3 regions of the Halomonas sp. AOP27-A1-41 genome follow, and region 3 is predicted to be linked to each of the others. Evidence: riboswitches for the same ligand, from Rfam matches in the RefSeq annotation. Region 3 holds a riboswitch; each other region holds the start of a gene.

Region 1 (10,742 bases), on a different contig from region 3:
TTAACGTCAGGCTTCCGCGAAAATCCCCTTCCAGTACATGCTACGCTTAATGCCATCCTCCTTTGACGACAGGACTTTCCCGATGCGTTTACACTCTCTTTTAGGCGTACTACTGTGCGTTGTGGCACTGCCAGCCTTGGCGCAAACAACCGATGAATGGGCGGGTTACGACGACGTATTTGAGCGCGGTGCGCGGCAGGCCAATGTGTGGGAGTGGGGTTGGACAGGTATTTATGGCGCAAGCCTTGTGGTGGATGCTTACCAGGCCAGCGAAGCAAGCGACCGCGATGACCGTTTTGATGCGTGGATCGGTGTGGTGAAATCAGCCTTGGCGCTTGGCGGGGTGTTGCTGGATAGCCAGCCACACCAGGCGGCGTTGGCGCAGTACGAGCGTTTAAAAGCCCGTGGCGAGCTAAGCGGTGTGCAAGCGCTGGGGTTGGAACTTGCCCAGGCCGAGCGGGCACGCCGTGGCTGGGGTGAGCGAGTGAACTCACTGGTGATCAACAGCATTGCGGGCGGTATTATTGCGGCCGATGGCCGCGAGCGCGACGGGGCGATGAACTTTGCCATGGGCATGCTGGTCAATGAACTTCAGATTTGGACCCAGCCCAACCAGGCGTCTTCCGCTATTAACCGCTTTCAGCCCGCCCGCGTTTCGCTTGGCCCAGTGACGATGGACGGCGAGTATGCGCTGCTGGTCTCTCCCCAGCAGATTAGCGCTACATGGCGTTACTAAAACGCCCTGTGGATAAGTTACTTTGGGATGAGTGAGTAACCGCGTTTGTCATTGTCACGACGCAGTAAGCACGTAAAATATTCAGCAATTTTTTTGGCTTCGCCAATTGTTATGTTATAACTTATTCTATTATTAAGAGGGTACTCTGTGAGTCATCGCACGCACCGCCATAACCGGGAGGGGCCTTGCCACTTCTCTTTAATGTCATTGTCGGCCACGAAACGGCTGCTACTGGTGACGATACCGCTTGTGGCGCTGTGGGCGCTGGTGGTGTGGGCTGGTGGGTGGCCTAAATGAGTCAGCGCACAACATCACGCTTACAGCTTAAGAATTTGCACTTGGTCCAAGGGCATCGCACCGTGCTTGAGCATGTGGATGGCGATATCAGGCCGGGGGCTATTACGGCGTTAGTGGGTGCCAATGGGGCCGGTAAAAGCACTCTGATCCAGGCCATTATGGGCGAACTTCGCCCGGCAGGCGGCAACGTAATATGCAGCGTTCCTTCTGAACGCCGTGCCTGGCTGCCCCAGCAGTTGGCGCTGGACTTAACCTTTCCCATGAGCGTGGAGGAGTTGGTCATGACCGGCAGTTGGCCAAGCCATGGGGCACTAAAAGGCTACTGTGCGGCGCACTACCGTAAAGGTCGCGACATCATGGCGCGCTTGGGTATTTCGCACTTGGCTCACCGCCCGTTAGGCGAGCTTTCCGGTGGCCAGCGCCAGCGGGCCTTGATTGGGCGTACGTTAATGCAGGAAGCCGAGCTGCTACTGCTGGATGAGCCTTTTGCCAACGTGGACAGCGACACGGTCGATATTTTAATCCGTATCCTGCGCCAGATGGCCGATGACGGTACGACGATTATTATTGTTCTGCACGATATGGACCATTTACGCCGCTTGGCCGATGAAATATTGATGTTAAACGGCGGCCATGCCCGCTGGGTGGCACCCAGTGAACTACATCATCAGCCACTGCCCGCCCAGGCAGTACCTTTTACACTGGGGGAGCACCATGCTGGAACTGCTTAATACGTGGCTGATTGCGCCGTTTGATTACGGCTTTATGCGCCGCGCGGTGGTCGGCGGGTTAGCGCTGTCCATTGCGGCCCCGCCCTTGGGCGTTTTTCTGGTGCTACGCGGCATGAGTCTGATCGGCGATGCCTTGGCGCACGCCATTATGCCGGGCGTGGCTATCGGCTTTCTACTGGCCGGGTTCTCGCTGCCCATTATGAGTATTGGCGGCGTATTGTGCGGGTTAATGGTGGCGCTACTTGCCGGGGCAGTATCGAAGATAGGCGGCCAGCGTGAAGATGCGGCCATGGCGAGCTTTTTTATTATCTCTCTAGCGGCGGGGGTCATGCTGATCTCGATGGGGGGCAGCAGCGTTGACTTAACCCACGTTCTGTTTGGGTCGATTTTGGCCGTTAACGCCACCGCATTACTACTGATTGCAGGCATCAGCACGCTGATTCTGGTGACCCTGGCGATCATCTTCCGCGCGCTGGTGGTGGAGTGTTTGGACCCGCTTTTTTTACGCGGCCAAAACCGCCGCAACGGCTGGGTGCATAGCGTGTTTTTAGCCTTGCTGGTGCTCAACATGACGGCGGGCTTTCAAACGCTGGGCACGATGATGGCGGTAGGTTTAATGATGCTGCCCGCCACCGCCGCGCGTTTTTGGAGCAGGCGCCTTGAGGGGCTAATGGCGATTGCCGTCGTGATTGCCATGGTCGCCAGTACCGGTGGCTTGCTGCTCTCTTTTCATCTGGATATTCCTTCGGGGCCGAGCATTATTCTGCTGGCCGGCGTGGGCTATCTTTTCTCGGCGATGTTTGGGCGCTACCACAGTCTGGCTGCCCGGCTAAGGCGTAAAACAGCCCCGCTCAGTGCTGAGGCATCTACGTAACATCATTCAACAGGAGTCGGTATGTCTTTACGGTTATCTTCGCGCTTATTGGTTGGCGTATCCGCCATGTTGGCACTGCCCGCGGCCATCGCAGCAGACCGCGTTCAGGTGGTGACAAGCTTCTCCATCCTGGCCGATATGGTCGAGAACGTGGGCGGTGAGCACGTTGAAGTAACATCACTGGTGGGGCCTGACGGTGATTCGCACGTCTACTCCCCTCGCCCAGGCGATGCACGCGCACTGACAGAAGCGGATCTTGTGGTGTTCAATGGCCTACTGTTCGAAGGCTGGATGGAGCGGCTCATTGAATCCAGCGGCTACAACGGCGCATTGATAACGGCCACTGATGGCATTAACAAGCTCGACTACCATGGTCATGGGCATGACCACGATCATGACCATAATCACGACCACGACCATGATCACGGACACGACCATGCGCATGGTGAATTTGATCCTCATGCCTGGCAGGATATGGCCCAAGCGCGGATTTACGTTGCCAATATTCGTGACGGGTTGATTGAGGCCGATGAAACTAACGCCGATGAGTACCAGGCTAACGCCGATAATTACCTGGCCAGCATGGCAGAAGTCGATGCTGAAATTCGTGAGCTCATCAGCGAGATCCCGGCCTCAACCAGCGTGATTACTGGCCACGACTCCTTTGGCTACTTCTCGAATGCTTACGGCGTTAACTTTTTGGCTCCTACCGGCTTATCGACCGAAGTAGAACCCAGCGGCGCCAGCATGGCCGAGCTGGTGGATGTGATCAACGATCAAAACGTACAAGCCCTGTTCCATGAAAACATGACCAATCCTGCCGTCATTCAGCAGCTTTCTGAAGAGACGAGCCTGCCGATTGCCGGAACGCTGTATGCCGATGCGCTCTCTTCCGAGGGCGAAGCGAGCACCTACCTTGGCATGATGCGCCACAATGCGGTAGTGCTGCACGAAGCACTGGCCCAGCCGGGCCATGATGACCATGCGCATGACGGCCACGACCATGCACATGACGATCATGACCACGGTCATGATCACAGCGAGCATAGCCATAGCCACTAGGCATTGGTTGCCATGGTCAGCCACTCTCTAAAACAGGCCATGGCCTGGGTTTCTGGCCGCGATTGTAAGCGCGTCAGCCAGTACCCGCCTAAACTCACCGCGGTGCTGAACGGTTGTACCAAAGCACCGCTGGTGAGCGGGCGTGAGAACATTGAAGGCGGCGCCAGGGCAATGCCTACACCCTGCTGTGCGGCTTCTATCATGGCAATAGAAGAGTCAAACACGATACTTCTTGGCACAGAAACACTGCCTGATAACCCCGCCGCCAGTAGCCACTGCGTCCACTCATCGGTGCGATAAGAGCGTAGCCATGTTTCACCCACGACATCGGCCGGCGTCTTTAGCCGGGTGGCGATGTCAGGCGTGCACATGACCGACAGCGAGGCTGGCAACAAAGGCTGGGCCGCAATACCGTGCCAGGCGCCTGTTCCAAAACGAATAGCAAAGTCGAACCCTTCCGCGGCCATATCCGTACGGTTGTTATGGGTCGAAAGGCGCAGATCAATAAACGGATAGCGCTCCTGAAAGTCAGCAAGCCTGGGCAGCAACCAGCCGACGGCGAACGTGCCCACCGCGCCCACATTCAATACCTCCCGGTAGTTCTGCTCGCCTAATTGATCCAGCGTGTGCGTAATCTGATCAAACGACGCCTTGAGGACCGGCAGTAGCATTTCGCCCTCTTGCGTTAACATCAGTCCGCGCGGCAGGCGGGTGAACAGTGCTACCTTCAACTGACCTTCCAGCAATTTTACGTGATGACTAACGGCCGCTTGCGTCACGCATAGCTCGGCAGCCGCTCGGGTAAAACTCAAGTGCCTGGCCGACGCTTCAAAGGCGCGCAGGGCTTTTAGTGGTAAGTAGGGACGCACGACACAGACCCCCAAATTTTTCTAATGGCTTATGCAAAATATCGCTGTTTGTCACCTTGTACGGTTCGCCGTAACGTAAGCAATGAATCAGCGGGGCCAACGCCCGATGTTAATCAACAACACGTAACGGGTTTTCTGATGAACAAGATGTTAACAGCAAAGAATGCGCTTATTGTGGCAGGTTCGTTTCTTATCAGCGCTTTTGGCTATGCGAATGATGATCCACGCAGTCTGCTGGTGGCGTCGGTGGTCAACGACACTATCGTAGTCTTGATGGACGCGCACAGTATCCCGGGCATGGCCGTAGCGGTAAGCGTTAAGGGCACGCCCTATTACTTTAATTATGGGGTCGCCGATCAAGAGGCTGGCGTGCCGGTAACTACCGATACGCTGTTTGAGCTGGGCTCCGTCAGCAAGACGTTTACGGCGACGCTGGCGGCTTACGCTCAGGCCAGCGGTGCTCTGTCACTTTCTGACCCCGCCAGCCAGTACCTGCCAGCCCTTGAAGGGAGCGCCTTTGATAACATCAGCCTGTTGGAACTGGGCACCTACACGGCGGGCGGGCTGCCGTTGCAGTTTCCAGATAGCGTCAACAACGAAGACGACATGGTCGCCTACTACCGCCAGTGGGCACCGACGTATGCGCCCGGCACCCATCGACTCTATTCAAATCCGAGCATTGGATTACTCGGTTACCTGACCGCCCAGCGGCTTGGAAAACCTTACGCCCAGTTGATGGAAGCGCACGTGTTTTCAGCACTCGGCCTTGAGCACAGCTACCTGCAGGTACCTGAAGACGCCCAAGCGAACTACGCCTTCGGGTACTCAAAAGAGGATGAGCCGATTCGGGTAAACCCCGGCGTACTGGATGCAGAGGCCTACGGGGTAAAGTCGAATAGCGCCGATATGCTGGCGTTCATTAACGCCAACATGGACAGCTCAGCGGTGGATGAACCGCTGCGCGAAGCACTGCAAGCAACCCGGATGGGCTACGTCAACATGGGCGATATGACCCAAGGCCTCGGTTGGGAGCGCTATGCCTACCCTGTGTCGCTTGACCAGCTACAAGCAGGCAATTCAATGGAGATGGTGCTGGAGGCTAACAAGGCCGAGCAGCTTCAGACACCGCTACCGGCAGATGACGATGTGTGGTTTAACAAGACGGGCTCAACCAATGGCTTTGGCGCTTATGTCGCCTTTGTACCCAGCCAGCAAATAGGCATCGTGATGCTCGCCAACCGCAATTATCCCAACCAGGCACGTATTGAGGCCGCCCACCATATTCTGACGACACTTGCGGCGACGCCCTGAAAAAAACCGCCTTTATGCCACGAGCCTTCCTAAAGGCTCGTCATTAAAGCGCTCTTTTATGCATTGCATTTTGGGTGGTGGATAAGGAGACTTGCACTACCGCGATCCCCCCACTGCAAAGAGCCAACACCATGCGCCTTAACGCCGACTTTAGCCACTTTGCCTGCGTAACGCCGGACCAATATCAATGGGTCGATTCGCCCAGTGCAGGCGTCACACGCATGATGCTTGATCGCATCGGCGAGGAAGTCGCCAGAGCGACCAGCCTGGTACGCTACGCGCCCAACAGCCAGTTCACCGCACATACCCACGACGGCGGGGAAGAGATTCTTGTACTAGAGGGCGTGTTCGGTGATGAGCACGGCCGCTACCCCGCGGGCACCTATCTGCGCAATCCTATCGGTACGGGCCACACCCCGCACATAGGCGATGAGGGCGCGCTCATCCTGGTGAAGCTTCACCAGTTTGCAGCCAATGACATTCTTCAACTGGCCGTACCTGCCCACCGTTTACCTTGGCAGCCGGACCGCCGCCCAGGCATTACCTATAAAATGCTGCATACCTTTCACCAGGAGCGCGCCAGCCTGGAGCGGTGGGAGGCGGGCGTGACGATTGCCTACCCGACGCTGGGTGGTGGCCTGGAGGCGTTTGTTCTGGAAGGCACCTTGTGCGACGGCGATACCGAATACCCGACGGGCAGCTGGTGTCGCTACCCTCCCGGCGCCGCTCCCCAACTTAGCGCGGGCAGCGCAGGGGTCAAGCTCTACTTAAAACGCGGGCACCTGCGGCTTGATTAACGAGTCAGGCCAAGAAATGGCAGCAGCGTAAGCAGTGCCACCATAACGACCGCCACCATTACCAGGGTGACCTGAAAGGGATGCGCCGCCAAGCGGCGCCATAAGGTAGGTGCATCGCCTTGGCTCACGGCATCGGCGTGCGCTTGCCGAGCCTTGGTGAAGCGCTCGGCTTGATACACCGCCAGTGCTGCTTCGGCCGCCTCACGCTGGGTTTCATCACGCAGCCAGATCGCGTCCACCCCTAAGCGGAAAAAACCGGCCTGCGTTTCATAGGTATCAAAACCATGTTCTGCCAGTAGTGAGCGGACTTCCATGGCTTCTTCATCGGTAACGTAGCGCAGCCGAAACAGCAAGTGTGCCATATCAGTCGCCCATCGCCGCCATTAGGTCGGCCTGGATAACTTCGATCCAATAGCCGTCCGGGTCTTTCACAAAAATGACGCCCTGCATTTTGCCTTGATCCGCCCGCTTTATGAACGTCACATCGTGCTCATCAAACCACGCCTGGGCCGCTTCCAAGTCCGGCACGCTAAAGCAGATATGTCCAAAGCCCTGCGGTTCGGCATTGCCATCGTGGTAGGCAAAATCGTCCTGGTCTTCTGTGCCCCAGTTATGGGTAAGTTCTAACAACCCCTTTTGGCTGAAGGTCCAGGCCGTACGCGCCTGGGTATCTTCCGGCACCTGGTCGTTGGCTTCCAGGTTCGCCAGAAAGTAGAGCGAAAACTGCATCTCTTCGAAATCCAGCCGACGCAGTACCTGCATGCCAAATACCTGGGAGTAAAAGGCCAATGAGCGCTCGGGGTCTTTCGCCCGCAGCATCGTATGGTTTAAGCGAAACCCTTGGGTTTGCGCAGGGGCCGGACGAACGCCTTTATGCTGTTCACCTTGCAAAGTCATCTTGGGCTCCTTGTGGGAATTATGCTGTTAAATGAATTGATTGAGGGGCTATCTTTGACAAAAACCATACCGTGTACAGGCCTATCGCTAACCGTTTCACACCGCATGATGCCGTTGTGATGACATACCATGAGGGCAGAGCAGCCATTATTCCAGCCCCGCTTACCCTACCGGCCTCCCCTTACACATCGCCTGCGCTTTACAGCACCGCCCAAGGCAAGGATAGTAGCCTGACGACAGGGGCGCTTGAGACGCTCAAGCTGAGATGCACCCTTAGAACCTGAACCGGATAATACCGGCGTAGGAAGTCGCGGTGTCATCACACCCGATCTACGCTGTGAGGTGGCCATGACATCACTCCCGCTGAGCGACGCGCTTTCCGCTGTACAACGCACCACGCCGTTAGTGCACTGTATTACCAATTTTGTAGCGATGAACAGCACAGCTAACTGCCTGCTGGCTGTCGGCGCTTCCCCTGCCATGCTGCATTCAACTGAGGAAGTCGCTGAGTTTACTCGCTTGGCCGGGGCACTTTCGATCAATATCGGTACACCTTCACCACACTGGGCAGAAGGTATGCAACTTGCCGCCAGAACGGCCAACGAGCGCAATACCCCCTGGGTATTGGACCCGGTTGCGGTGGGCGCCACTTACTACCGTCAAACGCTTTCACAAACGCTATTGGCTTTTAAGCCCAGCGTGATCCGTGGCAATACCTCAGAAATCATGACGCTTTCCGGCTTGACCCACGCGGGCCGAGGAGTGGATGCCACGGCCTCTACGGATGAAGCGCGTGAGGCCGCCATTAACCTCGCCAAGCAGCAGCGCTGTATTGTCGCGATGACCGGCGTGCAGGACTTTATTACCGATGGCACTCAGCACTGGCGCTTGAACGGCGGGCACGCGCTTATGCCGCGTGTCACTACGCTTGGCTGCGCGTTAAGTGCCACCGTTGCCGCCTTTGTAGCGGCCAGCCCCGGAGCTCCCTTGAACGCCACGTTAGCCGCACTTACAAGCTTTGCTATCGCGGGTAGCCGCGCTGGACAACAGGCGGCAGGCCCGGGTAGTTTTCAGGTAGCCCTGTTGGACGCCTTGTATCAGCTAACACCTACAGACGTCCGTCAGTTTACCGGGCTGGAGGAAGGCTAATGCGTTTTGATCTTTCGCTTTATCTGGTCACTGACGCTCAACTCTGTCAAGCCGCAGGGCTAGAGCGCACCGTTATTGAGGCCGTCAAAGGGGGCGTCAGTTTTGTTCAACTGCGCGATAAACACGCAAGCGATACCGACATGATTGAACAGGCCAAGCGCTTGAAAGCCGCCCTGGCGGGTAGCGGGGTACCACTGGTGATTAATGACCGCTTGAACGTTGCCTTGCAAAGCGGCGCCGATGGGCTGCATGTCGGCCAAAGCGATACAGCGGTTCAAGAGGCACGGGCGGCCATGGGGCCAGAGGCAATTATCGGGCTTTCGATTAATACGCTTGAGCAGCTTCATGCAGCCCCCGTGGCCCTGCTCGACTACGTGGGCCTGGGCCCGGTGTTTACCACCCAAAGCAAGCAGGACCATGCTAAACCGTTGGGGTTTGAAGGCCTGGCTCAGTTAGCCGCGGCCTGCACCTTGCCAAGCGTGGCCATTGGCGGGCTCAAGGCTGAACACGTCCAGCAGGTCGTTACAGCCGGTGCCAATGGCCTGGCGGTTATCTCCGCCATTTGTGGCCAGCCTGATCCTTACCAGGCCGCACGGGCGTTGGCTCGGCCATGAACCAGCTCGACCATATTGCCGCTTTTGTCAAAGTTGCCGAGCTTGGCAGCTACACGCGGGCCGCTGAAGCATTGGATCTTTCCCGCACGCGGGTATCACGTATTGTCATGGCCCTTGAAGAGACGCTCGGGGTGCGGCTTATTCAGCGCACCACGCGGCGCCTGCATTTAACCGCCGAGGGCGAGCGCTACCTTGCGCATGCCCAAGCGATTTTACAGGCGCTTGATGAGGCTGCCGCCGACGTAGGCAGCGGTGTTTCTGAAATACGCGGCCGTTTACGTATCAACGGCCCCATGAGTTTTGGCATGCGCCACCTCTCCCCGCTGGTGGCACGCTTTATGGTGGCGTATCCTGGCCTGGATGTACGCCTGGACTTAGGTGACCGCCGCGTGGATCTTCTCGAAGAGGGCTACGATGTGGCCATTCGTATTGGCAACCTGCCCGACTCAAGCCTGATCGCCAGGCGTCTGACGCGCTGTCAAATGCTGTTTTGCGCATCCCCGGCGTACCTTGAAACCCATGGCGTGCCGGCAAATGCTGAGGCGCTTGCGCACCACCGCTGCCTGCGTTACCGCAGCGATTTAGCCAATAGCAACTGGCGTTTTGAAAATATGACGCTGACACCCCAAGGCCCGCTTGAAAGCAACAATGGCGATGTTTTAACCCATGCCGCCGAGGCAGGTATCGGTATCGCTCATCAACCCAGCTTTTTGGTAACGGAGAGCATTATCGCTGGGCGCCTGGTTCAGGTACTGCCGCACATCCCCCCCAAGATGCTGGATATTCATGCCATTTACCCTGCGCGACGCTTTTTACCTGCCAAGGTAGAGCGGTTTATTGAGCTGTTAACGGACGCTTGGGGTAGCCCGCCTTACTGGGAGCAGGAGATGGGATTGTCGCCTATTTCGCAACAGTGATGTTTGGTACGCGTGGATTATCTCTGCCGTCAATGAACGTAAAGTGTCCCCATTGAACTTTCATCACTGCCCAATGGAGATACCCCATGAATGCATCTTCTTCCACCATGAGCACAAACCTTCAACCCCACGCCATCGCACTGCTGCGACTATCACTTGGCGTGATGGCACTCGCCCATGGCCTGACCAAGGTGTTTGTGTTTACCCTGCCGGGCACGGTCGCCTACTTTGAGTCAATGGGCCTGCCAAGCGTTATAGCCTACTTAACGATTCTGGGCGAAGTTGGCGGCGGCCTGGCCTTGATTCTGGGTATTTATACGCGCTGGATTAGCCTTGCAATGATCCCTCTGCTACTGGGTGCTACGTCCGTGCATCTTGGCAACGGCTGGGCGTTTACCAACGCTGGCGGTGGTTGGGAGTTCCCGGCATTCTGGACCGTTGCCCTGCTCGTGCAGGCAGGTTTAGGCGGCGGCAGCTTTACACTGAAC
Region 2 (10,742 bases), on a different contig from region 3:
TACCAACACGCGCTCGCCAGCCTTGATGTGTGCCGAGGTCATCATATGGTACGCCGTTTGATAGGAGCACATGCCCATCGCGGCTAGCTCAGCATCGCTGAGTTCGGGATTATCAATGGAGTGGAACTGGTCTGCGGGTACCGCAATATACTCAGCGTAGCCGCCATCGGCCCCATGGCCGTAGTAGTCGGGAGTGAGATTGATATCCCGGCGCTCATCCGCATAAATATTGAAATCAAGCAGGCCACGCTGGCCAACCCGCTTAGCATCCACGCCTTCGCCTACCGCTACGATACGCCCGGCTACATCTGCCCCCTGAATACGCGGAAACGTTAAGGTGGGCGTGCCACCCATGGCAAAGGACGTCACGTCGCCTTTCTCCTTGGTGGGATACAGGCCTTCACGCGCTTTACGGTCAGTATTGTTTTTCGCGGTCGCCGTCACTTGGACCAGAACATCACCTGGGCCGGGCAACGGCGTTTTGACGTCTTCACGATAATGCAGTTGTTCGACGCCACCATGCCCGACCAAGAGCATGGCAGCCATCGTAGAAGAAACGGCGGTAGATTCAGGCATTGTCAGGCTCCTTGATACAAAGGAATAAGACTAGCCGACCATAGCAAACTCTTGCTACCCCTTAAAAGCCTGCTGAATTAGAACCAGCCCTTTCGCCTGAACACCCAAATCAGCACGCCACCGATTCCTGCCATCATGCCTAAAATGAAGAAGTAGCCATAGCGATAGTGCAGCTCCGGCATGTAGTCAAAGTTCATCCCGTAGATACCCGCAACAAACGTTAACGGAACAAAAATCGCCGTAATGACCGTTAGAACGCGCATTGTAATGTTCAGTTGATGCGACGAGATTGATATGTAACCGTCTACTAAATCACCGCAAATGTCGTAATACATCTGAGTAAGCGTGTAAAGCCGCTCAAAACGTTCGGCAACATCGTTAATGGCATGCAGCGTTTCACTTTCCTCACGCGGGACGTGCTCATAGTCGTAGACAGTTAACTCTTGGGTAATCCCTTTATGATAATTAAACACGCGCCGCATCTTAACCAGCCGGGAGCGGTACATGGTAATTTTGCGCATTAATACATCGTTGCCATTTTCATGTAGCTCATCTTCTAAATCGCTTAATTCCGCTTCAAATTCAAGCAGGCTATCAATGTAATACCCAGCAGAGATATACATCACCTTGAGCGCCACCTGCTCCGGTGATTTCGCTAATAACGTCTTACCGTGCTCCTTAAAGAGCCGCTCAATGCTCATGGCAACGCCTGGATGTAGCGTCACTAGAAAGCACTCACCAATAAAAAAGCAGACCTGCTGAGGAACAAAGTTTAGCTGGGCGTCAAAAGATGAAATACCGCGGTAAATAATCAGTGCGTGGTTATCAAACTCTTCTATTTTGGGTGGTAAGCGCTCTTTATGGGCATCCTGAATAGCCATGGGGTGACACTCAAATTTACCCAGTAGCCGCTCAGCAGATTCTGCTGATTCCCCCTGCATATCGATCCATATATGACTGCCGGGGGTATTCTGCCATGTGACAAAAAGCTCTTCGTTCCCTTCATGGGTTTCTCCATCAGGAGTAGTCAAAATACTGCGAATCATAACTGTCCTTGGTTCCAGGGGGGTCTTAAATACGCTAACAACACGCTTACCACCGTGGAAGCTAACAACGCACCTAGAAACGGCGCTAGTGTGGGTACACTGTTCGGAAAGCTTGCCGCCATTATCCCTTCGCTTATGCTGGCGTGACTCATCCACCCAGGCAAGGTCGCACCCAATAGACCCGCCATGCCGCCACCGATAGCCGCAAGAGGCGTCATGCGCCGCCACAAGCCCAGCAGCACGGGCACCACGGTTGCAGCGCAGACTAAATCAGCGATTAAAAAAAGACGTAAAACAGACACACCCTGAAGTGCGACAACCACGACAGGCACCATAAGCAAAACGGTCATCCAGCGTGTGAGCGCGATAGAAACGCTTGGCTGTTCACTGCGCGACACGATCAGTGAGGCAATACCGCTTTGTAGCGTATCTACGCTGGACGCCACCAATGTAACGGCAAGCACTAGTGCCGTTATAGCTAGCCAGGGTGGCGCGTTATTGAGCAGTGCAAAAAAAGGCATGGGCGGTTCGCCCAGCGGAACACCGTTCATGGCAGCAAGCATACCCAAACCGCCAATCACCATAACGATCATGACCGTGGCGCCCCCTCCTACCCAAGCCCCGCGGGCCAAACTGTGGTCATCACGTGCCGCCCATACCCGCTGCCAGTAGCCCTGGTGAAACAAGTTCGCTGCGGTAACCGCGATGACAAGCGTTAGTGCCACACTAAGCGCATCAGAAGTGGCGATAGAGGGCCATGCCGCACTGCTCGGCATGGCAGGCAAGTGCCAAAGGGTGACGCTGGAAACCACCACTAACAGTGCAAGCAGCAGCCATGCCTGCCAACGGTCAGTGGCCAGGCTTGCGCGTAGCCCTCCGCTTACCGTGTAAAGCAACGTAGTGAGCGTTACTCCAATAATCACCCAGCTCGACGGAACATCAGAAAGCAGCGAGGTGATCGCTCCAATAGCGGTTAATTCAGCGGCTAAAAAACAGGCCATATACACCACGGAAACCAGCGTTACCCAGTGGCGCACTCCGCGCCCATAGCACGCCTCAGCAAACTCAGCGATGCTCCGCCCCTCAGGGAGAGCCCGGCGTATAGACGGACCATAAAAGCCAAGGACGATAAAAGGCAGTGAGGAGCCAAGGGCATAGCCTGCCAAGGCCAATGGGCCAATAAAAGCGCCAATTTCTGGCGGCGCAAACAAAATCCAGGCGCCCATACCAGATGCAACAAAAGAGAGCCCTAGCGTGGTGCTGGTTTGTGAATTACGAGCGGTTACAAAGTCATCCAATGAGCCTTTACGCCCACGGGCTTTAAGGCCTAAAAATGCAAAGCAACAGAGCGCCGCGCCTAGCACGGCTGACGTTAGGTATGGCATGTCGCACTTCCTCCGCCGGTACTAACCGGTTCAGGTTCCAGGGTCTGCGTCATAGCATTCTCAGCCACGCAACGTGGCTCCCCTGGCGACAGTGAATTGAGAGCGTATCCTGATGTAAAGCGAGCTAACCGTCAAAATGAGCAGCTACTCGCGCCGTATCCTAGCCGCTAAATAGCTAACAGGAAAACGGTTTACTTCTGCTATTCATTCGCTACAACGTTGTCTAGACTAACAAAAGCTGCTGTACACTGAGTCAAAGCATTACAAAATAAAAGTAGCTTACCGCCATTAGTGTTATAAAACATTAGTGTTACAAGCGTCGCACAGGAGAATAAGCGACGCGCTTACAGGAAACCACTATGTCATACACCGAAGTCAAGGAGCATACGCAAGGGCGGCTCAATGTTCTGCTGCGAGCCCAGCGATCTACAGCATGCTGACTACGTTTTAAATACGCCAGATGATGTAAAGCGCGCGGTAAAAGACTTCGACCAGGCCACGAAGCAAAACGCTCCGCTACCCTCTGAAGGCCCTGCCATTTTGGCGATGCCTTTAGCAAATATGATCGCCATGCCAAAGCCGAAGGGCAAGAGGTCACCGACGAAAGAGGCGCCGTCTCTACTCGTATTGCATGAAAGCCAACTTAAGCCGATTGAAAAGCTACTGGAAGAAAGTTTGAGCCTGCTGAATGATTTTTAAGCCTTGAGTACAACAACGTCACTGGCCCCCCGCAAGAGCCAGTGACTGCTTAGTAAGTAAGCGTTAGCTTAATGCAATAGTACTATTGATACCGCTTGAAACGTTTTCAGGCTCAAACCAGCGGGCTGTTACCGTTTTGGTTTGCGTCCAGAAAGCGATCGCCTGTTTGCCATTTGGCCCTAAATCGCCGAGCTTTGAAGCGCGTGAGCCAGTGAAGCTGAAATAGGCAACCGGCACCGGGATTGGAACGTTGATACCCACCTGCCCCACGTCTATATCAGTTTCAAAGCGCCGCGCCACCCAGCCAGAATTCGTGAAGATAGACGTGCCGTTGCCGTTAGGATTAGCATTAATAAACGCAATCGCTTCGTCGAGTGTTTCCACGTTGACAACGCAGAGTACCGGCCCAAATATCTCTTCACGGTAAATGGTCATCTCCGCAGTCACATCGGTAAATAACGTCGGTCCCACAAAATTGCCCTTCGGATAACCGTGTACCTGGCAGTTACGCCCGTCAAGCAATAGCGTTGCGCCCTCCTTTTCACCGGTCTCGATAAGACCTAACACCCGCTCCTTGGCGGCAGGCGATACCAGCGGCCCTAAATCGGCATCCTGTTGAGTGCCAGGCCCCACTTTCATCTGGCCTGCAGCATCCACAATATCATCAATCCATTGTCGCGCCTCACCGACCAGCACCACGACCGAATTAGCCATACAGCGCTGGCCTGCGGCGCCAAATGCTGAGCCCAGCAGATTGTTGATGGCTTGGCTGCGATTTGCGTCGGGCATAACCACACAGTGGTTCTTCGCCCCCATCATCGCCTGCATACGCTTACCCGCATCTGCCGCCCGCTTGTAAAGCAATGAGCCGACGTGGGTTGAGCCAATAAACGATAGCGCTTTAATCGTTGGGTGATCGACAATCTGGTTGGCAACCTCAGGACCGCCGTGCACCACGTTCAACACCCCAGCTGGCACACCGGCTTCATGGGCGAGCTCCACCAAGCGCATGGTCGAGCTGGGATCCTGCTCAGAAGGCTTCAACACAAAGGTGTTGCCTGTCGCGATGGCCAGCGGAAACATGAAACAGGGCAGCATGATCGGGAAGTTAAAGGCCGTAATACCGGCCCCTACGCCTAGCGGCTGATGTAGCGTATAAACATCGACGTCGCTTGCCGCGTTCTCGGCCACCTCTCCTAGCTGGAGCGAGGTAATCGAGCAGGCGTGTTCGACCACCTCCAGACCTCGCCCTACTTCACCTTTGGCATCTGGCAACGTTTTGCCATGCTCTTCGGTGATTAAGGCGGCTAGTTCATCGGTGTTGTCACGAATCAGTGCCTGCAACGCCAGCATAATACGCATGCGCTTTCCAAGCGGTACCTTGCGCCACTCTCTAAACGCATGATGGGCGCTTGCAATCGCATGCTCTACTTCTTCTGCCGTGCAAAAAGGCACCCGGGCAACCACCTTTTGGGTCGCTGGATTAACCACATCACGCCACTCCTGGCTTTGAGATAGGACGGCTTGACCATCAATGATCATGGGAATTTCGCGAACGGCCATTACGCTTGCTCCTGATTATGATTGTGTTTGTAACAGAGGCAGTCTCTATAGCTGCCCCAGGGCCAAGAATAGGGTATATCAGCAAGTTAACGTAAACGTCAACTAACGGTTAGTGACAATCCCGATTAGCGATACAAGACGCCAAAGACAGTGCAAACGCATGTTTAACCGCTTGACCTCCCCTCCCAATAAGGGATGATAATACGGCGCACCCAGGAGATGTCTCTTTGCCTCAGCAATACATGCCCACCGCTATGACGTCTCTCCGGCTCGGCCAAGTGGGCCTCTGGAGCTTGGCGCTATTGCTGTGGTGCGCCGCTCCTCACGAGGCGATGCCGCGGGCTGCTGAGCCAGTTCATCACTCAACCCTGGAAGACCACGCCAAGCCGCTGATCGTGCTGGCTAACCCACTTAATCGCCTTAGCCTGGACCATGACAAGCGACGCCAAAACCCGGTAGTAATTCAAAATGATACCGGGGTGGCTCTGCCCGCCCATGAAAGATGGCCTGGTATTGCGCCTGCCGTTTATCACTGCGTATTGAATACCCTTGGCTCATCGACCCCAGGCTTACCAGGCGGCCTTCCTCCCTGCAGAGCACCACCCTACGCTTAACAAATAACGACGGTTAACAGAGGCGCGTAACGCCTCTTTGCCACGGACATGACACCAGGCATTTATTATTAAAAGGTCTGGCCATATCAAGTTATTTCAGGAATCGTGCGTATGTTTCTGGTGGACCAACTTATTTTACTAGCAGCCATCCTGCTACTGGTCGGCATTATTTCAAGCAAGCTGTCTGCTCGCTTGGGTATGCCGGTACTCGTACTGTTTTTAGGAACCGGTATGCTTGCGGGGGAAGCAGGCATTGGCGGTATCGACTTTAATAATCCTGGTTTGGCACACGCGCTGGGCACGTTGGCACTGGCAATGATTCTGTTCGATGGCGGCTTACAAACGCCCCTCGCCTCAATCCGCCTGGTGTGGAAGCCAGCCTCGCTATTGGCCACGCTCGGCGTTTTGATCACCTCAATGATTACCGGGGTTGCTGCTGCTTATATTCTAAAGCTCCCCCTGTTGGATGGTTTATTACTCGGCGCCATCGTCGGCTCCACCGACGCCGCTGCGGTTTTCTCATTACTGCGTAATGCTGGCATCCATATTAATCAACGACTCAAGTCTACGCTTGAAATTGAAAGCGCATCCAACGACCCGATGGCGATTTTCTTAACCATTGGATTACTTGAAGTACTGGTTAACGATATGCCCCTTGGAGTGGGCCTGTTAAAACTCTTTATCCTGCAAATCGGGGTAGGTGGCGCCGTCGGCTTGCTGGTCGGCTGGGCAGCCGTTCAACTTATTAACCGTATTCATCTGGTCACATCGGGCCTTTATCCCGTTCTGGTTGCGGCATGTGGGCTCTTCGCCTTTGGCGTTGCTGCGAACCTTGGAGGCAGTGGCTTCCTGGCGATTTTTATTGCAGGCGTCATGATCGGCAATCGCCCGATTGCCTTTCAGCGCAGCACGTTTTTGTTTCATGACGGATTAGCGTGGATGAGTCAGATCGTCATGTTCGTGGTGCTTGGGCTGCTGATTAATCCTGTTTCCCTACTGGATGTATGGCTGGAAGGCCTGATGATTGCGGCTATATTAACCTTGGTGGCTCGCCCACTCGCCGTCACTCCCATTCTAAAAATGTTCGGTTTTACGAACCGCGAAACCGGGCTGGTTGCCTGGGTAGGCCTGCGTGGATCAGTGCCCATTATTTTGGCTATTTTCCCACTGATTTTCGGCCTGGAAGGCGCTGAACTTATCTTCAACGTGGTGTTCTTCGTGGTATTAATTTCTGCCACTATTCAAGGCACTACGCTGCCTTACTTGGCGCGTAAACTGAAACTTACCGAACCACCGCCTGTTGTGCCTGCCGCCAGCCTGGAGATTACTTCATTGGAGGATGTTGACGCCGACATTGTGGAGTATCGGCTAGGCGATTTTACTCGTGCAGCCAACCGTCGTTTATCGCAACTCGCACTGCCTGACGGCACAGTGGTGGCCATGATCACCCGTGGCAAAGACGTTATCCCACCGCGAGGATCCACTCAATTACAGCCAGGCGATCACTTGTTTGTCGTGCTGCGTTCACAGGTTCTGCCGTTTGTTGACTGTATTTTTGCGGAGGGAGCCACGGTCGACAACTACCAACTCCCCAATCAAATATTGCATCTGAAAGGCAACACCAACGTTGACGAAGTATTTAACTCCTATGGCATTACGCTAGACCGTGATATGCACTGCACATTAGACGCGCTTCTGCGTGAGCGATTGACGGACGAACCGCGCATAGGTGACTCAATAACGTTGGAAAACGTGACCCTCTCCGTTCAAGGCGTACTTGATGGGCGCATTACCACGGTAGGTTTGGCCATCAGTCAGCCAGAACTCACTGTAGAGCAACACCCCGCCTGACACCCATACGTAAAGGCCACCCGCTATTAACGGGTGGCCTTTAGAAATACCTCAACGTGCTGCAAAAATGTCCTGCAAGAATCGCATTTCAGTCTTGCTGGACTAGCCCTGCAGAAACAACTCAGGCAGCTTCGTAGGCGGCTTTAAGCCGGTAAAACTCATCAACAATGGCGGCCATTTCAGCGGCGTCATAATGACAAAGGCCACTGACCACCAGCTTTTTAGAGCCGACACCGATTGCAGCGCCCTTCGATTCAATGGAAAATTCAAGCAATGCGTCTGCTCGCTTCCCCTGCACATCCAGCGATGAGCGCGTTAAGGCGAGGCCTGGTGTAAACCCATCCAAACGCTCTAATGAAAAACCCATGCTATCGTAGATAACCAAAGGGCGTTTAGGGTTAAACATTACCCCATGCTTTTCCATTAGCGGCTTTAAATAATGCGGGAAATTTTTGCCTGAGAACGCCACATAGCAGCGAGCAAAGGCTTCAATAGCAGCGCTATCGTGGGTCGTCTCGCCATCACGAACCACCTGTAAATAACATTTTCCACTCTCATCACTTACGTGAAGCTCGCCATTTTCTGCTTCACTAAAGAGCAGTGGCGTATCAGCACTTACCATATTGGTGAAGCGAAATTCCATTTGCCGCGACAGCCCGAACTTTACCAGTATTAGCGTAAACAACAGGTCACCAGGCACGCAGAAACGTCGCGCACCCGGATTATGGATCGGGTTGTAATCACCTGCCACGCCTTTAGCGAAACGGCTGGCCTGCTCGGCGGAGACCACTACATACTCTCCGTGTTGCGCGTAAAAATCCTTGAACATGGCGTTTGCTGCCTGCCTAGCGTTGAAATCGAAAACCCATAACTATCCAGCGTCGCGCATAATGCCATAAAACGCGCGCCAACAGGAGTCACCTGCCAGGAAGCGAGTATGTCAAACACGAACATTACTAAAAAGCGCTTATCCCGCGTTGTATTGGCTACCTTGATCAGTAGCCTGTTTATCATAACGGTTTGGCTGGTGGGCAGCTACTGGTTGCTGAATAGTCAGTGGTTACCGGAAAGAATTTCTCAGTTTGAAGGTATTGAGGTTCGCTGGAGCCAAGGAACTAGCCGCCACCCTGGACGCTGGGAAGTAGACAACCTTTATCTTGCCCGTGAAGACGATGCGCTACCGATGGCAATTGAGGCCGAGCATGCCACGCTCACACTCTCGTTATGGTCGCTACTGCGTGGCGAGTTACATATCAAGGCATTAGAGGCCGAAGGAATTCGCCGCTTAACGGTGGGTGATATCGCCCTTGAAGCGCAGGGCACGCTAGAAGTGGCTGATACAACCCTTAGCCGTGAAAACCTGGCCATACCCCATGTGAACCTGGCAATCACAGAAGGCCGCCTGATACGCCCAAGTGACCACGCCACACTGGTTAACGCCATAACCCTTGAAGCCACTGCAACGCTTGATGAGATCACGCCCACGGACCCGGCCACGGGTGCACTTAACCCTGAACTGCTAGCGGCACTTTCCGCAACACTTGATATTAAGGCGCAGGCAGATGCCTGGAATGTATTCATGCCCTACCTGGAGGCCATTCCGTGGCTTTTCCTGGACGGCCGCGGCGTACTGGAGGGCCATATTGAACTTGCCTCAGGCACACTTAAACCAGGTAGTCTGCTTACTTTGAAGGCACCTGAATTACGTTTAACGCTGGATGAGCGAACGCTTTTAGAGCACGATCAACCAACGACCTGGAGAGAGGCAGATGCACCACCCCCGCGCCACACAGCAACCGGTAGAGGAAGCGTCCAGCTACGCGTAGCCGATCACCACATTGATTTTGAGACTCGCCTGCAGGATGTCACGCTGGCAGATACACAGCCCTATGCGGTAAATACCGCCTTAAGCCTTAAAAGCGATATGGCCAACCAGCGCCTGGACCAACTAACTCCACCCACGGATGCTGAGCTGGCGCTTGAAGGCACCATTACCCGGCTGGACATGATGGACCGCTACCTCGCCAATACGCTGGAGGGTCAGGGCATTCGCTTATCCGGCAATGGCCGTTTAGAGGCTAGGGTTAGCGTTCGCGACACTCACGCCCATAGCGCCCATTTGCGGGTCGAGGCAGACGCAATCGCGGTCAACGCACTGGATATGACCGCTCAAGGGCAAGGAATACTTAACGCTGAGCTAAAGGACGCCTCGATGGTGGACGCGACACTTGGTTTCTCCCAGGCAACACTCTCCCACGCTGACCAAACACTGCTTAACGACGCGACACTTGACCTGGTAGCACAAAGTCCTATCGAACCCGTATTAGCCCGCAGCCACGCCACCGCGACACTTCACTGGCAGGATGCCCGCATGGCCAGTATTAGCGCCCTGCAACCGTATATTGCCACCTACCTGCCGGATCCGGCTCCGTTTAGCCTGGTCAGCGGCCAAGCGCAAAGTAACGGAACGCTCCATATTACCCCTGAACAGCTTAGCGGAGCGCTTACCTTAACCGGCGATTCGCTCACTACTCGCTGGCAGCGTGATGAGCAAAGCACCCTGCTCACCAGCGATATGCAGCTTTCACTGCAACTACGCGAGGCCGCTACCGATGGCACAAGCGTTGATATCAGTGGTAGCCGTTTACGCTGGCAGGTCGCTGATGACACACAGCCCGAAGAGCGCCTGGAAAGTATCTTAGTGATTCGCGAAGGCCGCTTTCAGCGGCGTGTCGAGATTCCCAGTGGGCAGTTTCAGCTAGAGGGCAGCGTGCAGCGCTTGAGTTTTCTGAACGCCTTTTTACCCACAGATCACGGCGTTTCGTTGTCTGGCAACGGGCAACTGCTCGCCCAAGGCTCTTTTAGCGGTAAGCGCCTGTTGGCACCTACTCGGCTGCGTATCGATGCCAACCAGCTTGAAGTCACATTTTTAGACTACCAGGCCAGCGGGCGCGGCGAGCTAACCGCGCAAATCGACAGCCCCGAACAGGCACAACTTTCGCTGGGTA
Region 3 (10,742 bases):
AAAATGCGAGCGAAAAAGGATTATTGGTACTGATTTTTCCCTGGGTTCCAAAAAGCGTAGGCTCAATTCTTGGATTAGCCATTACATTATTAGTTAAGTTGGAAAGGCTCTCTTTGAGCGACTGATAGTGATCTTTACCGGCCTCTTTTAGAAAGCCATCAAAGTAACTCTTCCCTATGAATGCGGCAATAACCGGAAACATGAACCACTCTGGGCATGCCATCGCCCCTGATGGCTCTCTAGATTCAACAACCAATTTTAAACCGTCTGCCTTTATACTATTTTCGAAACCCTCAAACATTTCATTTGAAACACTTTCTTCGAAAACTAATCCAATGTCAGGCTTAATCACGATTTCTCCTTAGACATATAACGCCTCAATCAGCCGACGCGTCAGCGGTCGGCTGCATTGAATTGTTAGACTTTGGCAAGATGTGAGTTTTTCGTTTGAAGGCGTAGCTGAATCCACAGCCATATATGAACACCATGAATGCAAATAACGCAGACAGCAAGACGAAGCCTTTTGCATTTACTTCGTTTGTTGTATGCAAATGTGCGAACAAAGATATGGCGAGCATAGCCCCTGTAGCGGCTGAGCCAAAAACGTATATGGTTTTGGGCATTTCACAAAGAACCTCATTCACATAGTAATCTAAATATTTATTATCGAAAATCCTACCCAGGGCAGAAAACAAACCAATCACCACGAGAATAGCCAGAAACGTGAGACCCAATTCTGCGAGAGATCCGTCATTGATTTTTTGCTCTGAAAATGCAACCAGTTTTTCTTCACTATTTAAAAAATTCGATGTAAAAACCGCAACCATAAAGAACACTGCAATCTGGGACATAAAGATCACGAATTCTCTGAAAACAAATTTAACGACACTTTTTTTATATTGATCTACTTTTTCCAAATCCTCTACTCCGTTTCCTTTAGAATCCTAATGCCCGCAGCATGCGCGGCTTTGAAGTGAAGGCAACGCCGCAACGTAAAAGCCGTCGCCGTGCCTACGTTTGTTAACTGTTATAACCAAGCTCGCTCCTCATCTGCTTAATTATTACATCTCGAAGAAAGCCTAGATCCTTGCCCATCTCTACTATTTTTACTTGTGTGGGAGTTTCGAAATTAAACTCACCAGAAATAAACGAATCTGGCGTCATAGACTCTTTTATTTCATGAAGCATTATTGGCTGGAGAGCAAGAATTTCCTTATACAACGACTCAAACTCATCAAGTAGATCAGCAAGTGCATCAGAACACACGATCCGCAACCCAACCAGCTCATGCGTTGCTTTCTGAAAGCCTTCCTGAATGCCTTTAGTAAATTCACTCATTGTATTCTGATAATTAACTATCGATTCGGGAGAGAATTCCTTCTTATACAAACGCAACGAAGCTTCAGGTAATGTGCTAGACAAAAATTTAGCATAATCCTGACCAGCCAAACGTGCAGCTTTTTCCATTACCTTAAAATATTCTTGATACTCGGATTTTCTAGTGTCGAACAGCTTTTCTTCGCGTTCTCTAGCCATTTTATATTTATGAAGAAGGAACGGAAAAAGCCCGGATGAGAGCAATACCATGGCAGCCGGAATGATATATTCTGGCTCTACCCAAGTCCCAATTAAACTGCAAGATTCTTCTACCAATGGCACACACTCCGAGAAAAGTTAACAGTTAAGCATTTATTCGCCGTGCGGAGCATGGCGGATAAATGTCTGTTGGACTAAGGCGCGTCCATCAGGCGGCTATTTAATAGGGGATTGTATTCACAGGCATGCGGCCTGAGGCACCAAGCCGTGCGCATACGTGCCTGTTGTAACTCGCTCTAGTGGTATATTGGTCATTATTTCAGCGCCCCCGAATCTTAATTAACCTAATGTAGCGCGCCTTAGGGCTAAAATCTATCCCCGGGACGAGCGTATCCGCGACCCGCCAGCAGGTCGAATAATCAGGTTCATTGTAGGGGGATGGCGGTACATCATGCTCGATAGCGTTGCTCCTTGTCGTTAGGCGTTGGATCGTAGATGGGTCTCTGGGGTGTGAGCGTCCCGATCATCCGTAATAGGTGTAGGCCAGTTCCACATCGCTGGCAGTCATATCGAATAGCATGGCCGTTGCCTTTGGCTAAGCACTCATCCCCCAAAGCGCGGCGTAACAGCGGCGAGGCGGCTCGCGTTTGATTGGCGCGATAGAAGGCTTCCCAACCCGTTTTGTTATCGGTGGTCAATGTCAGTACTTCCTGATCGCATCATGCTGTGGTGGTGAGTGTTGATAGACATAATCGATTCAAATTAACACGTAGCACCGTCGTTCGCCCCCTTGCATCTCCCTCAACCGCCACCTAGACTCGCTGAGTTGAATGCTTGACGGGGTGCCGGTGAATCCGGCTGAGATGGCGCAGGGCGTAGCAATTTTGCTGCCAAGCGCTGGTCCCGCTGAACCTGATCCGGCTAATGCGCTGCTTTTGATGTAGCGCGGGTACCGGCGTAGGGATCAAGCGATGGCACTGGCTAGCTCTCCCACAATCGCTCGCCCCCCTTCCGTGCCATTTCCTCGATCTTTTCGCCTGCCCTTCGGATCACCACCACCGGAGGATGTATGGGCTACCGCTTTACTGATTTAACCACTGCCTGCCATGACGATTGGCGCGCCTACATTGAGCACGACTTTGTGCGCCAGCTGGGCAACGCTACGCTGCCTGAAGCGTCATTTCGCCACTACCTGAAGCAGGATTACCTGTTTCTGATTCACTTCGCTCGCGCCTATGCATTGGCCGCCTACAAAAGCCCTACGCTTGCCGATTTGCGCCATGCCCATGAAGGTTTAAAAACCATTGTGGATGTGGAACTGGGCTTGCACGTGGGCTTTTGTCGCGAATGGGGTATTTCCGAGGAGGCACTTGCCGAGCTACAAGAAGCTCGGGCGACCATGGCCTACACCCGCTACGTGTTGGATACCGGCAACCGTGGCGACCTGCTGGATTTACACGTAGCACTTGCTCCTTGCCTGGTGGGCTATGGCGAGATTGCCAACTGGTTGAATGCAAAATCCACAACCCTACGCGGCACACACAACCCGTTTGATGCCTGGATTGCGATGTACGAAAGCGCGGAGTTTCAGGCGGCCATGCAGGCCGAGCTTGAATGGCTGGATGCTCGCCTCGCCGACGTCACCCCTGCCCGCTTTAATGAGCTCAGCAAAATTTTCCGCGATGCCACGCGCTTGGAAATCGACTTCTGGCAGATGGGCCTGGACCTTTCCCATTAATTCCAATAACAAGGATATAACCGTGAACACAACCGTTACTCAGAAGACAGCCCGCTTTCTAGCCGAAACCGCCCAAGTGGATGCCGCCGCGATTTCTCCGCTGCCCGGTTCACGCAAGGTGTATCTTGAAGGCTCGCGCCCCGACATCCGTGTACCGTTTCGGGAAATCAGCCTCTCGCCGACCAAAACGACCAGCGTGGATGAACAGAATCCGCCGCTGCTGGTGTATGACACTTCAGGCCTCTACACCGACCCAAACGCCCAGATTGATCTACGCCGTGGGCTTCCCGCGCTTCGCCGGGCGTGGATTGAGGAGCGCGACGACACCGAGTTTTTAGAAGGCCATACGTCTGAGTACGGCAAACGCCGCGCCAACGACCCTATGCTGGCCCAACTGCGCTTTGATTTGAAACGCACGCCGCGCCGGGCAAAAGAAGGCAAAAACGTTACCCAGTTGCACTATGCCCGCCAAGGGATTATCACGCCGGAAATGGAGTTTATCGCCCTGCGTGAGAATCAACGCCGCCAAGCGCTGGGCAATGCCGAGGTGGAGCAAATTTTGGGCCACCAGCATCGCGGCCAAAGCTTTGGCGCCAGCATCCCAGAGGAGATTACGCCGGAGTTTGTGCGCGATGAAGTGGCTCGTGGGCGGGCGATTATCCCCAATAACATCAATCACCCCGAAAGCGAGCCGATGATTATCGGGCGTAACTTTCTGGTCAAGATTAACGGCAACTTGGGTAACTCGGCCGTTACCTCGTCGATTGAAGAAGAAGTCGACAAAATGACCTGGGGGATTCGCTGGGGCGCGGATACCATCATGGATCTCTCCACTGGGCAAAACATCCACGAAACCCGCGAATGGATTTTGCGTAACTCTCCAGTACCTATCGGTACAGTGCCTATCTACCAAGCGCTGGAGAAGGTCAACGGCGTGGCCGAGAACCTGACCTGGGAGGTGTTTCGCGATACGTTGATCGAGCAGGCCGAACAGGGTGTGGATTACTTCACCATTCACGCAGGCGTTTTGCTGCGCTATGTGCCGCTGACCGCCAACCGGGTAACGGGCATCGTCTCTCGCGGCGGTTCGATTATGGCCAAATGGTGTTTGTATCATCATCAGGAGAGTTTTCTGTATACCCACTTCGAGGAGATCTGCGAGATCTGTAAGCAGTACGATGTGGCGTTTTCATTAGGTGACGGTCTGCGCCCAGGCTCTATCGCCGATGCCAATGACGAAGCGCAGATGGCCGAGCTTAAAACCCTGGGTGAGCTGACCCACATTGCCTGGAAGCACGACGTGCAGGTAATGATTGAAGGTCCTGGCCACGTGCCCATGCACCTTGTGAAGGAGAACATGGACAAGCAGTTGGAGTACTGCGACGAGGCGCCCTTCTACACACTCGGCCCGTTGGTCACGGATATCGCACCAGGCTACGACCATATTACCTCGGGCATTGGGGCGGCGATGATCGGCTGGTTTGGTTGTGCGATGCTCTGCTATGTCACGCCAAAAGAGCACCTGGGCCTGCCCAATAAAGATGACGTCAAGACCGGCATTATTACCTACAAAATTGCCGCCCACGCGGCGGATCTTGCCAAGGGCCACCCGGCAGCTCAGCGGCGTGATAATGCGCTTTCCAAGGCGCGGTTTGAATTCCGCTGGGAAGATCAGTTCAATCTGGGGCTAGACCCGGACACCGCGCGGGAATTCCATGATGAAACCCTGCCCAAGGATTCCGCGAAGGTAGCGCATTTTTGCTCCATGTGCGGGCCCAAGTTCTGCTCGATGAAGATTAGCCAGGAAGTGCGCGACACCTACCGCGACCGCACGCCAGAAAGTACTAACGACGCAGAGTCCGTTAAGCGCGGCATGGAAGAGCAGGCGGAGAAATTTCGCCAAACGGGAAGCCAGCTGTATCAGGAAGTGTAAAGCGGTTTAAAAACTCAAGGGTTAAACGCAAACAGGGGCCTGAAAGCCCCTGTTGTCGACGTGTTACGCTAACTTTCTGGTAGTCGCGTAGGCTCCCAAAGATTAAGCAGATAATGCAGGCACGCCATGACGAGTAGCGTTACTACCAGCGCCACGCTCATGGATGAGAAGCGATACAGCGCGCTATAGACAAGGTCCTGGCTGGGGCCTAAAGATTGACCAAACAAAATGCCTAAAGTGGTCATCCCGCCAAACCCGATACCTGAACCGCCGCCTTCAAGTATGTGTTCGCGCCCAAACAGCAATAGCCCCAACCAATAAAGCACAATCGCCAGCAGGAAGTGGTTGCTTTGTGTGTACAGCAGAAGCTGCATAATCAGCGCCAGGTTACACCCCAACAGCGTGCCGATGGCACGTTTGCGAGCGGATACGCGCGCACCGGCATAGCCCATCGCGAACAGCACCAGAATGGTCGCCATTTGTGCCGAGAGCGACCCCTGCAGGTCAAACACCTGAAAAACGACAAAGGAAAGTGTCGCGGTAATGCCGCCCATCAGCGTTTCATGGCGCATCTGCGCTTTCGTTTTGGTGCTTTTGGGCGGCGGTTGGCGGGGCTCAACGTCAGGGAAAAGAGTGTACATCAGCATGGCGATGAACACGGCGAGCACGCTGGCCACAAAATTGGAGGCCAACAAATCCGCTAGATCGACGCTGGGGTAGCTCGCAAAATGCAGCAGAATGCTTAAGGTTAATACGCCATTGGCCCCAAACAGAAACAGCGGGCCTTTTGCCATCAAGCTAAACCGAAACAGGAACATACCCAACACGACCAGCGTCATCATCACCGGCATATGCTTAAGCAGGCCGACCACCAGGCTGACTTCCAGCGCATTCACCGATACGTTACCTAAAAACTGGCGAATAATGCTGATATTCAGAATGGGCACCATACCCAGCAAAAACATCGGAAAAACGGTAAAGAAGACGCCGTAGTTCCAACCCATTAACTGACTGATGATAAACCCGAGAGTGCCACCACCAGCCACCCGCAAACACTGGCGCAGGGCATTCTCACTCAGGCGATGGTAGGCAGGTGCCTCTGGGCCAGCGCCGCTACGGCGGGGCGTGCGCTTAAAAAAACTACGCAGCGCGCGACTGATTGACCACGTGCTGGCATCCGCCGGTTTTGTATCAGCGGGCCCTGCAGTAGTAGAACCCGCATCAGTAGACATAATGTAGCCAGCTGATCAGATGCGTTTGTAGCCATGCAAAGGGATGCGCCAGCGCATGTTCCCCCGGCAGCAGTTGCACCGTTGCCCGGGCACCACTTGGCAGCAGCGCCGCAATGGGTTCGTTGAGGGCAACATGAATACGCAAACGCTGCGCATCGCGCACCCAGCGGTCAGAGGTAGGAATATCCGCCAGCTGCCCATCAGCGGTCAGCTGTCCTTCCCGTATGCCAGCATCAAAAGCACTGACCTGCCCTTCAAAGATATGCCCAGGCATCGCATCAAAGATCACCGCAGCCGAGTCGCCGGGCAGTACGTGGCGTAGGCTTTTTTCACGGAAATCGGCAACGATATCCATGTTCTGAGTCACCAGTGCAATCACTGGCTGCCCTGCCTGAACATAGTCGCCCACCTGAAGCTGCAAGTTCGTCACCTGGCCTGACTCTGCCGCCCGCACTTCGGTACGTTCGACGTCCAACTGCGCTTTCTCAAGGGCGTTGTCGGCTTGGCGCAAGCGCAGGTTGGTATTTCCGTTCTCGCCTAGCTGTACTTCCAGGCTCTGTATGTTCGCCTCGGCGGAAGCCACGTCTGCCAGGGCGGTATGCTCAGCCGCCACCTGCTGCTCGTACTGCTGGCGTGAAATACTCTGCCGCCCCACCAGGGCTTCGCCACGGCGCCGCTCGCCGCTGCGCTCCTCCGCAACGGCCTGGGCAGAGGCCAGCACCGCCCGGGCGGCGGCAAGCTCTGCTTCAAGGCGCGTGTTTTCGCGCTCAGCCTGCTCACGGTTTAGCCGCGCTTGATCAAGGGCAAGCTGAAAGGGCTCGGGGTCCAGACGAAACAGCACATCGCCTTTAGCAACCTGCTGATGGTCACGCACGGTCACTTCTTTCACTGGCGCGCTGAGCTCTGGTGCCACACGGGCAACCGGGCGCATTACCCTGGCCTCGGGCGTCATGGGCATGAAGCTGTCAGCTATCAAGAAATAGATAAACAGCAGTGCAAAGGCAGTCAGCGCTACCTTCACCCAGCGGGCGAATTTTTGATCAGGGGACATGAAGTTTTACTCGTTGATTTGCGCACCTTCTGAGTACGCGCAGAGCGCTTATGGCCAGCGCATGCTTAATGGAATAGCGTATTTTAGCAAATGATTAGCAAGCTAACAATTAGCCACGCTTCTGCTTTATGAGCGTTATTGAGTAGCCCCCTTGGCTGCCTGCAGAAAAAACCCATAAAAAAAACCCAGAGCCAAAAGGCCCTGGGGTTGGATACACCACTAACGCGTTTTAAGCGTTAATCATTAAAAACGGTATTTTAAGCCCACACTTGCGGCATCGAAATCGTAGGCAGACTTGTCCAGATAACGCATGTAATCAGCGCTGATGGCCAGATTGTTGGCGACATCAATTTCACCGCCCGCGCCATAGGAGAAACCGCTTTCACTGTCGTGGTCGAAATCCACTTCAGTGACACCGACCAGACCATAAAGGCGTGCATTGGGGGTAATAGGCGCGATGCCTTTTGCGTAAGCACCTACCAGGTAATCCAGCTTGGTATCACCATCCGAGCCACCGGTACCCAGATGCCCTTCGAGCGCGAAGTAATCATTGAACTGCGCGCCGCCGCGTAAACGCAGGCCTACGTCGTTACGTGAGGAACCGCGGTCAGGGTCAAGGTTCCAAAACATGGCGTCGCCCGCCACGTAACCTTCAGGGTAACCCAATGATTGCTGTGCCTGTGCTGATGCAGCGAATGCACCTGCGCCGACCAAGAGTGCCGCAGAAGTGAGTGATAATACGGTCATCTTCATCGTCTTGTACCTCCGTTAAAAAACAGTGTTTCCTTACACAGATTCATTGTGGTACATGTCCGAAAAGAACGCAACGTTTACCGCCCTTTGGATAGGCTAAGTGCGACAATACCACCCACCACGACCGCCCCACCCAGTAACTGGCCAGGGCTTAGCGTTTGCCCTAATACGAAATAACCGATCACCAAAGAGGCGACAGGTTCGATATTCATGACCGGGGCGTTGCGCGCCATATCCAGGCGCGGCACAAAAATAAACAGTGTCGAGAACGCGGTGGCGTAAAGCAGCGCCAAAAGCCCCAAACCCACCCAGCCTTGGCTATTGTCAGGTAGGCTCATACCACCAGGCACGACACCTAAAGCCCCACCGATTACCATGGCGAAAAACACGGTTTGCATGGTTAAAAGACTGCGCAGCGTGCTGCCTACCTGGGATAAACGGTGCTCGGTAACCCATAGCGCGCAGGCGAAAACGAACGCGGCCAGCAACCCAAATCCAATACCGGCGACCCATTCCGGCCCCATACTGTCAGCACTGGAAAGCCACGCAGGAATATCCAGCACGACCAACAGCCCGATTAAAATGGTCCCCATAATAAGGCAACTGCGAAGCGACGGACGCGGCCCGCCCAGCGCCCAACTCAATAGTGCTAACTGAATGGGGAAGGTATTGACCAACAGTAGCGCAATAACGACAGGAAGCCGCGCAACCGCTGAATAAAGGCTGACACTTTGAATGGTGATAAGAAGACCTACCACCAATTGCCAGGGCCAAGTGCCCGAAGGCAGCCATAAGCGTTTCTTCTGAACGATCACAAGGGCGAGCAGGATCAAACAGGCTACCCCGGAACGCGTTAATACGGCCAGCAGTAACCCTGTACCGTTATCAAAGGCAAGCCTGGCCGATACATGGTTGGCAGCGAACATAGTGCCAACGGTCATTAGCAGCAAAATGGCTAAGTGGCGCGGCAGGTGGTTGGGTAACGAGGACGTAGTCATAGGCTCCAGGCAGCAAAAGAACGTTAACCGCCAAGCATGCCCGGATTTGAGTCGAATGGCTAAACAAATATCCGCCTACGTTAATGCCCCTTGCCGCCTGTCACACTAACGTACAAACTAAACCTTTACTCTTTTGGTAGATTCTTTATGAATGCACCGGTGCTGGTTATTAATTGTGGTTCATCCTCTATTAAATACGCACTGATCGATCCGGCCCCTGATGCCCCGCGCTTAGCAGGCTTGGCAGAGCGCTTAGGCAACGCCGATGCCCGCTTAAAAGGAATAAATAGCGCGGGGGGAAGTTTTAGCCATGCACTCCCCAATGCTGATCCTACTCAAGCGCTCAACGCCATTTTAAACAGCCTGGAAGAACGCATTCCGGGCGCTATTGGGCATCGCATTGTTCATGGCGGAGAGAAGTTTACTCAGGCCGCCTTGATTGATAGTGATGTTATCAGTGCGATTAAGGCCACCGCCGCGTTGGCGCCTCTGCATAACCCTGCCAACCTGGCAGGCATCAGCGCTACTCAAAAGATATTTCCAGCACTACCTCAGGTTGCGGTCTTCGATACCGCGTTTCACCAAACCCTCCCCGTAAAAGCTTACCGCTATGCCCTGCCAGAGAGCCTCTACGCTGAACACGGCATTCGTCGCTACGGATTTCATGGCACTAGCCACGCCTTTGTTAGCCAGCGTGCGGCCGAGCTTAGCCCTCGCGGCGCGGGCGGTTGGTTAACAGCCCACTTAGGCAACGGCTGTTCCACCGCAGCGGTGTGGAATAATCAAAGCCTGGACACCAGCATGGGCCTTACCCCGCTGGAAGGCCTGGTGATGGGCACGCGCAGCGGCGACGTCGACCCAGGCTTGCACGCCCATTTACACCGCCAGCTGGGCTGGTCGATGGACAAGATTGATGATGTGCTGAATAAGCAAAGCGGGCTATTGGGGCTTTCTGGCTTAACCAACGACATGCGCGAAATCGAGGAAGCAGCCGAGCAGGGTCACGAAGGAGCCATGCTGGCGCTAGACGTGTTTTGCTACCGCATTGCCAAGTCGCTTGCTGCTCTCTCTTGCGCACTGCCGACGCTTGATGGCGTCATTTTTACCGGTGGCATCGGTGAGAACTCTCCTCTTGTACGCAGCCGCGTTATCAGCCTGCTGCCTCACTTTGGCTTTGCCCTTGATGAGACGAGCAATGACGTGCTGATTCGCGGCAAAGAGGGCAAGCTGGACAAGGCAAATCATCAGGGCCCCGAAGCCTGGGTTATCCCTACCGACGAAGAAGGCCGTATCGCAATGGAAACACGTCAATGTCTGGAGGCCCACGCATGAGTTCGTCCCCTTCTCAACCCCAAGCCATTCTTCTAGTGCCCACAAGCATGGGGGCCGGGTTAACCTCGGCCTGCTTAGGCTTGATTCAGGCGCTCGACACCATTGGCCTTAAAGCCGGTTTTTTGAAGCCGTTTATGCAAAAAGAGCTGAACGGCCCGGGCCTTGATCG

What was found. Region 3 has a riboswitch for thiamine pyrophosphate ahead of tenA (thiaminase II). Riboswitches for the same ligand answer to the same signal wherever they lie in the genome.
Region 1: linked by a shared signal. The riboswitch ahead of thiM (hydroxyethylthiazole kinase) and the one ahead of tenA (thiaminase II) in region 3 are both predicted to bind thiamine pyrophosphate.
Region 2: linked by a shared signal. The riboswitch ahead of ACT3TC_RS07235 (sodium:solute symporter) and the one ahead of tenA (thiaminase II) in region 3 are both predicted to bind thiamine pyrophosphate.

The regions. Positions count from the first base shown of each region.
Region 1 is NZ_JBQSXT010000005.1:63,835-74,576, reverse strand. It holds gene ACT3TC_RS05375 (hypothetical protein) at 83-736, shown strand; gene ACT3TC_RS05370 (metal ABC transporter ATP-binding protein) at 1,030-1,764, shown strand; gene ACT3TC_RS05365 (metal ABC transporter permease) at 1,748-2,638, shown strand; gene ACT3TC_RS05360 (metal ABC transporter substrate-binding protein) at 2,660-3,700, shown strand; gene ACT3TC_RS05355 (LysR family transcriptional regulator) at 3,697-4,569, opposite strand; gene ampC (class C beta-lactamase) at 4,717-5,880, shown strand; gene ACT3TC_RS05345 (cupin domain-containing protein) at 6,012-6,677, shown strand; gene ACT3TC_RS05340 (DUF6164 family protein) at 6,674-7,039, opposite strand; gene gloA (lactoylglutathione lyase) at 7,041-7,574, opposite strand; TPP riboswitch at 7,803-7,898, shown strand; gene thiM (hydroxyethylthiazole kinase) at 7,923-8,723, shown strand; gene thiE (thiamine phosphate synthase) at 8,723-9,337, shown strand; gene ACT3TC_RS05320 (LysR family transcriptional regulator) at 9,334-10,254, shown strand; gene ACT3TC_RS05315 (DoxX family protein) at 10,341-10,742, shown strand, end outside.
Region 2 is NZ_JBQSXT010000008.1:18,297-29,038, reverse strand. It holds gene ACT3TC_RS07245 (zinc-binding dehydrogenase) at 1-576, opposite strand, end outside; gene corA (magnesium/cobalt transporter CorA) at 654-1,622, opposite strand; gene ACT3TC_RS07235 (sodium:solute symporter) at 1,619-3,007, opposite strand; TPP riboswitch at 2,997-3,101, opposite strand; gene ACT3TC_RS07230 (CoA-acylating methylmalonate-semialdehyde dehydrogenase) at 3,770-5,269, opposite strand; gene ACT3TC_RS07225 (hypothetical protein) at 5,497-5,883, shown strand; gene ACT3TC_RS07220 (potassium/proton antiporter) at 5,995-7,734, shown strand; gene ACT3TC_RS07215 (DUF3581 family protein) at 7,856-8,563, opposite strand; gene ACT3TC_RS07210 (hypothetical protein) at 8,672-10,742, shown strand, end outside.
Region 3 is NZ_JBQSXT010000004.1:4,520-15,261, forward strand. It holds gene ACT3TC_RS04235 (hypothetical protein) at 1-352, opposite strand, end outside; gene ACT3TC_RS04240 (hypothetical protein) at 378-917, opposite strand; gene ACT3TC_RS04245 (hypothetical protein) at 1,021-1,653, opposite strand; TPP riboswitch at 2,365-2,517, shown strand; gene tenA (thiaminase II) at 2,606-3,274, shown strand; gene thiC (phosphomethylpyrimidine synthase ThiC) at 3,297-5,207, shown strand; gene ACT3TC_RS04260 (DUF2955 domain-containing protein) at 5,276-6,439, opposite strand; gene ACT3TC_RS04265 (HlyD family secretion protein) at 6,429-7,490, opposite strand; gene ACT3TC_RS04270 (porin family protein) at 7,734-8,243, opposite strand; gene ACT3TC_RS04275 (EamA family transporter) at 8,321-9,241, opposite strand; gene ACT3TC_RS04280 (acetate/propionate family kinase) at 9,389-10,573, shown strand; gene pta (phosphate acetyltransferase) at 10,570-10,742, shown strand, end outside.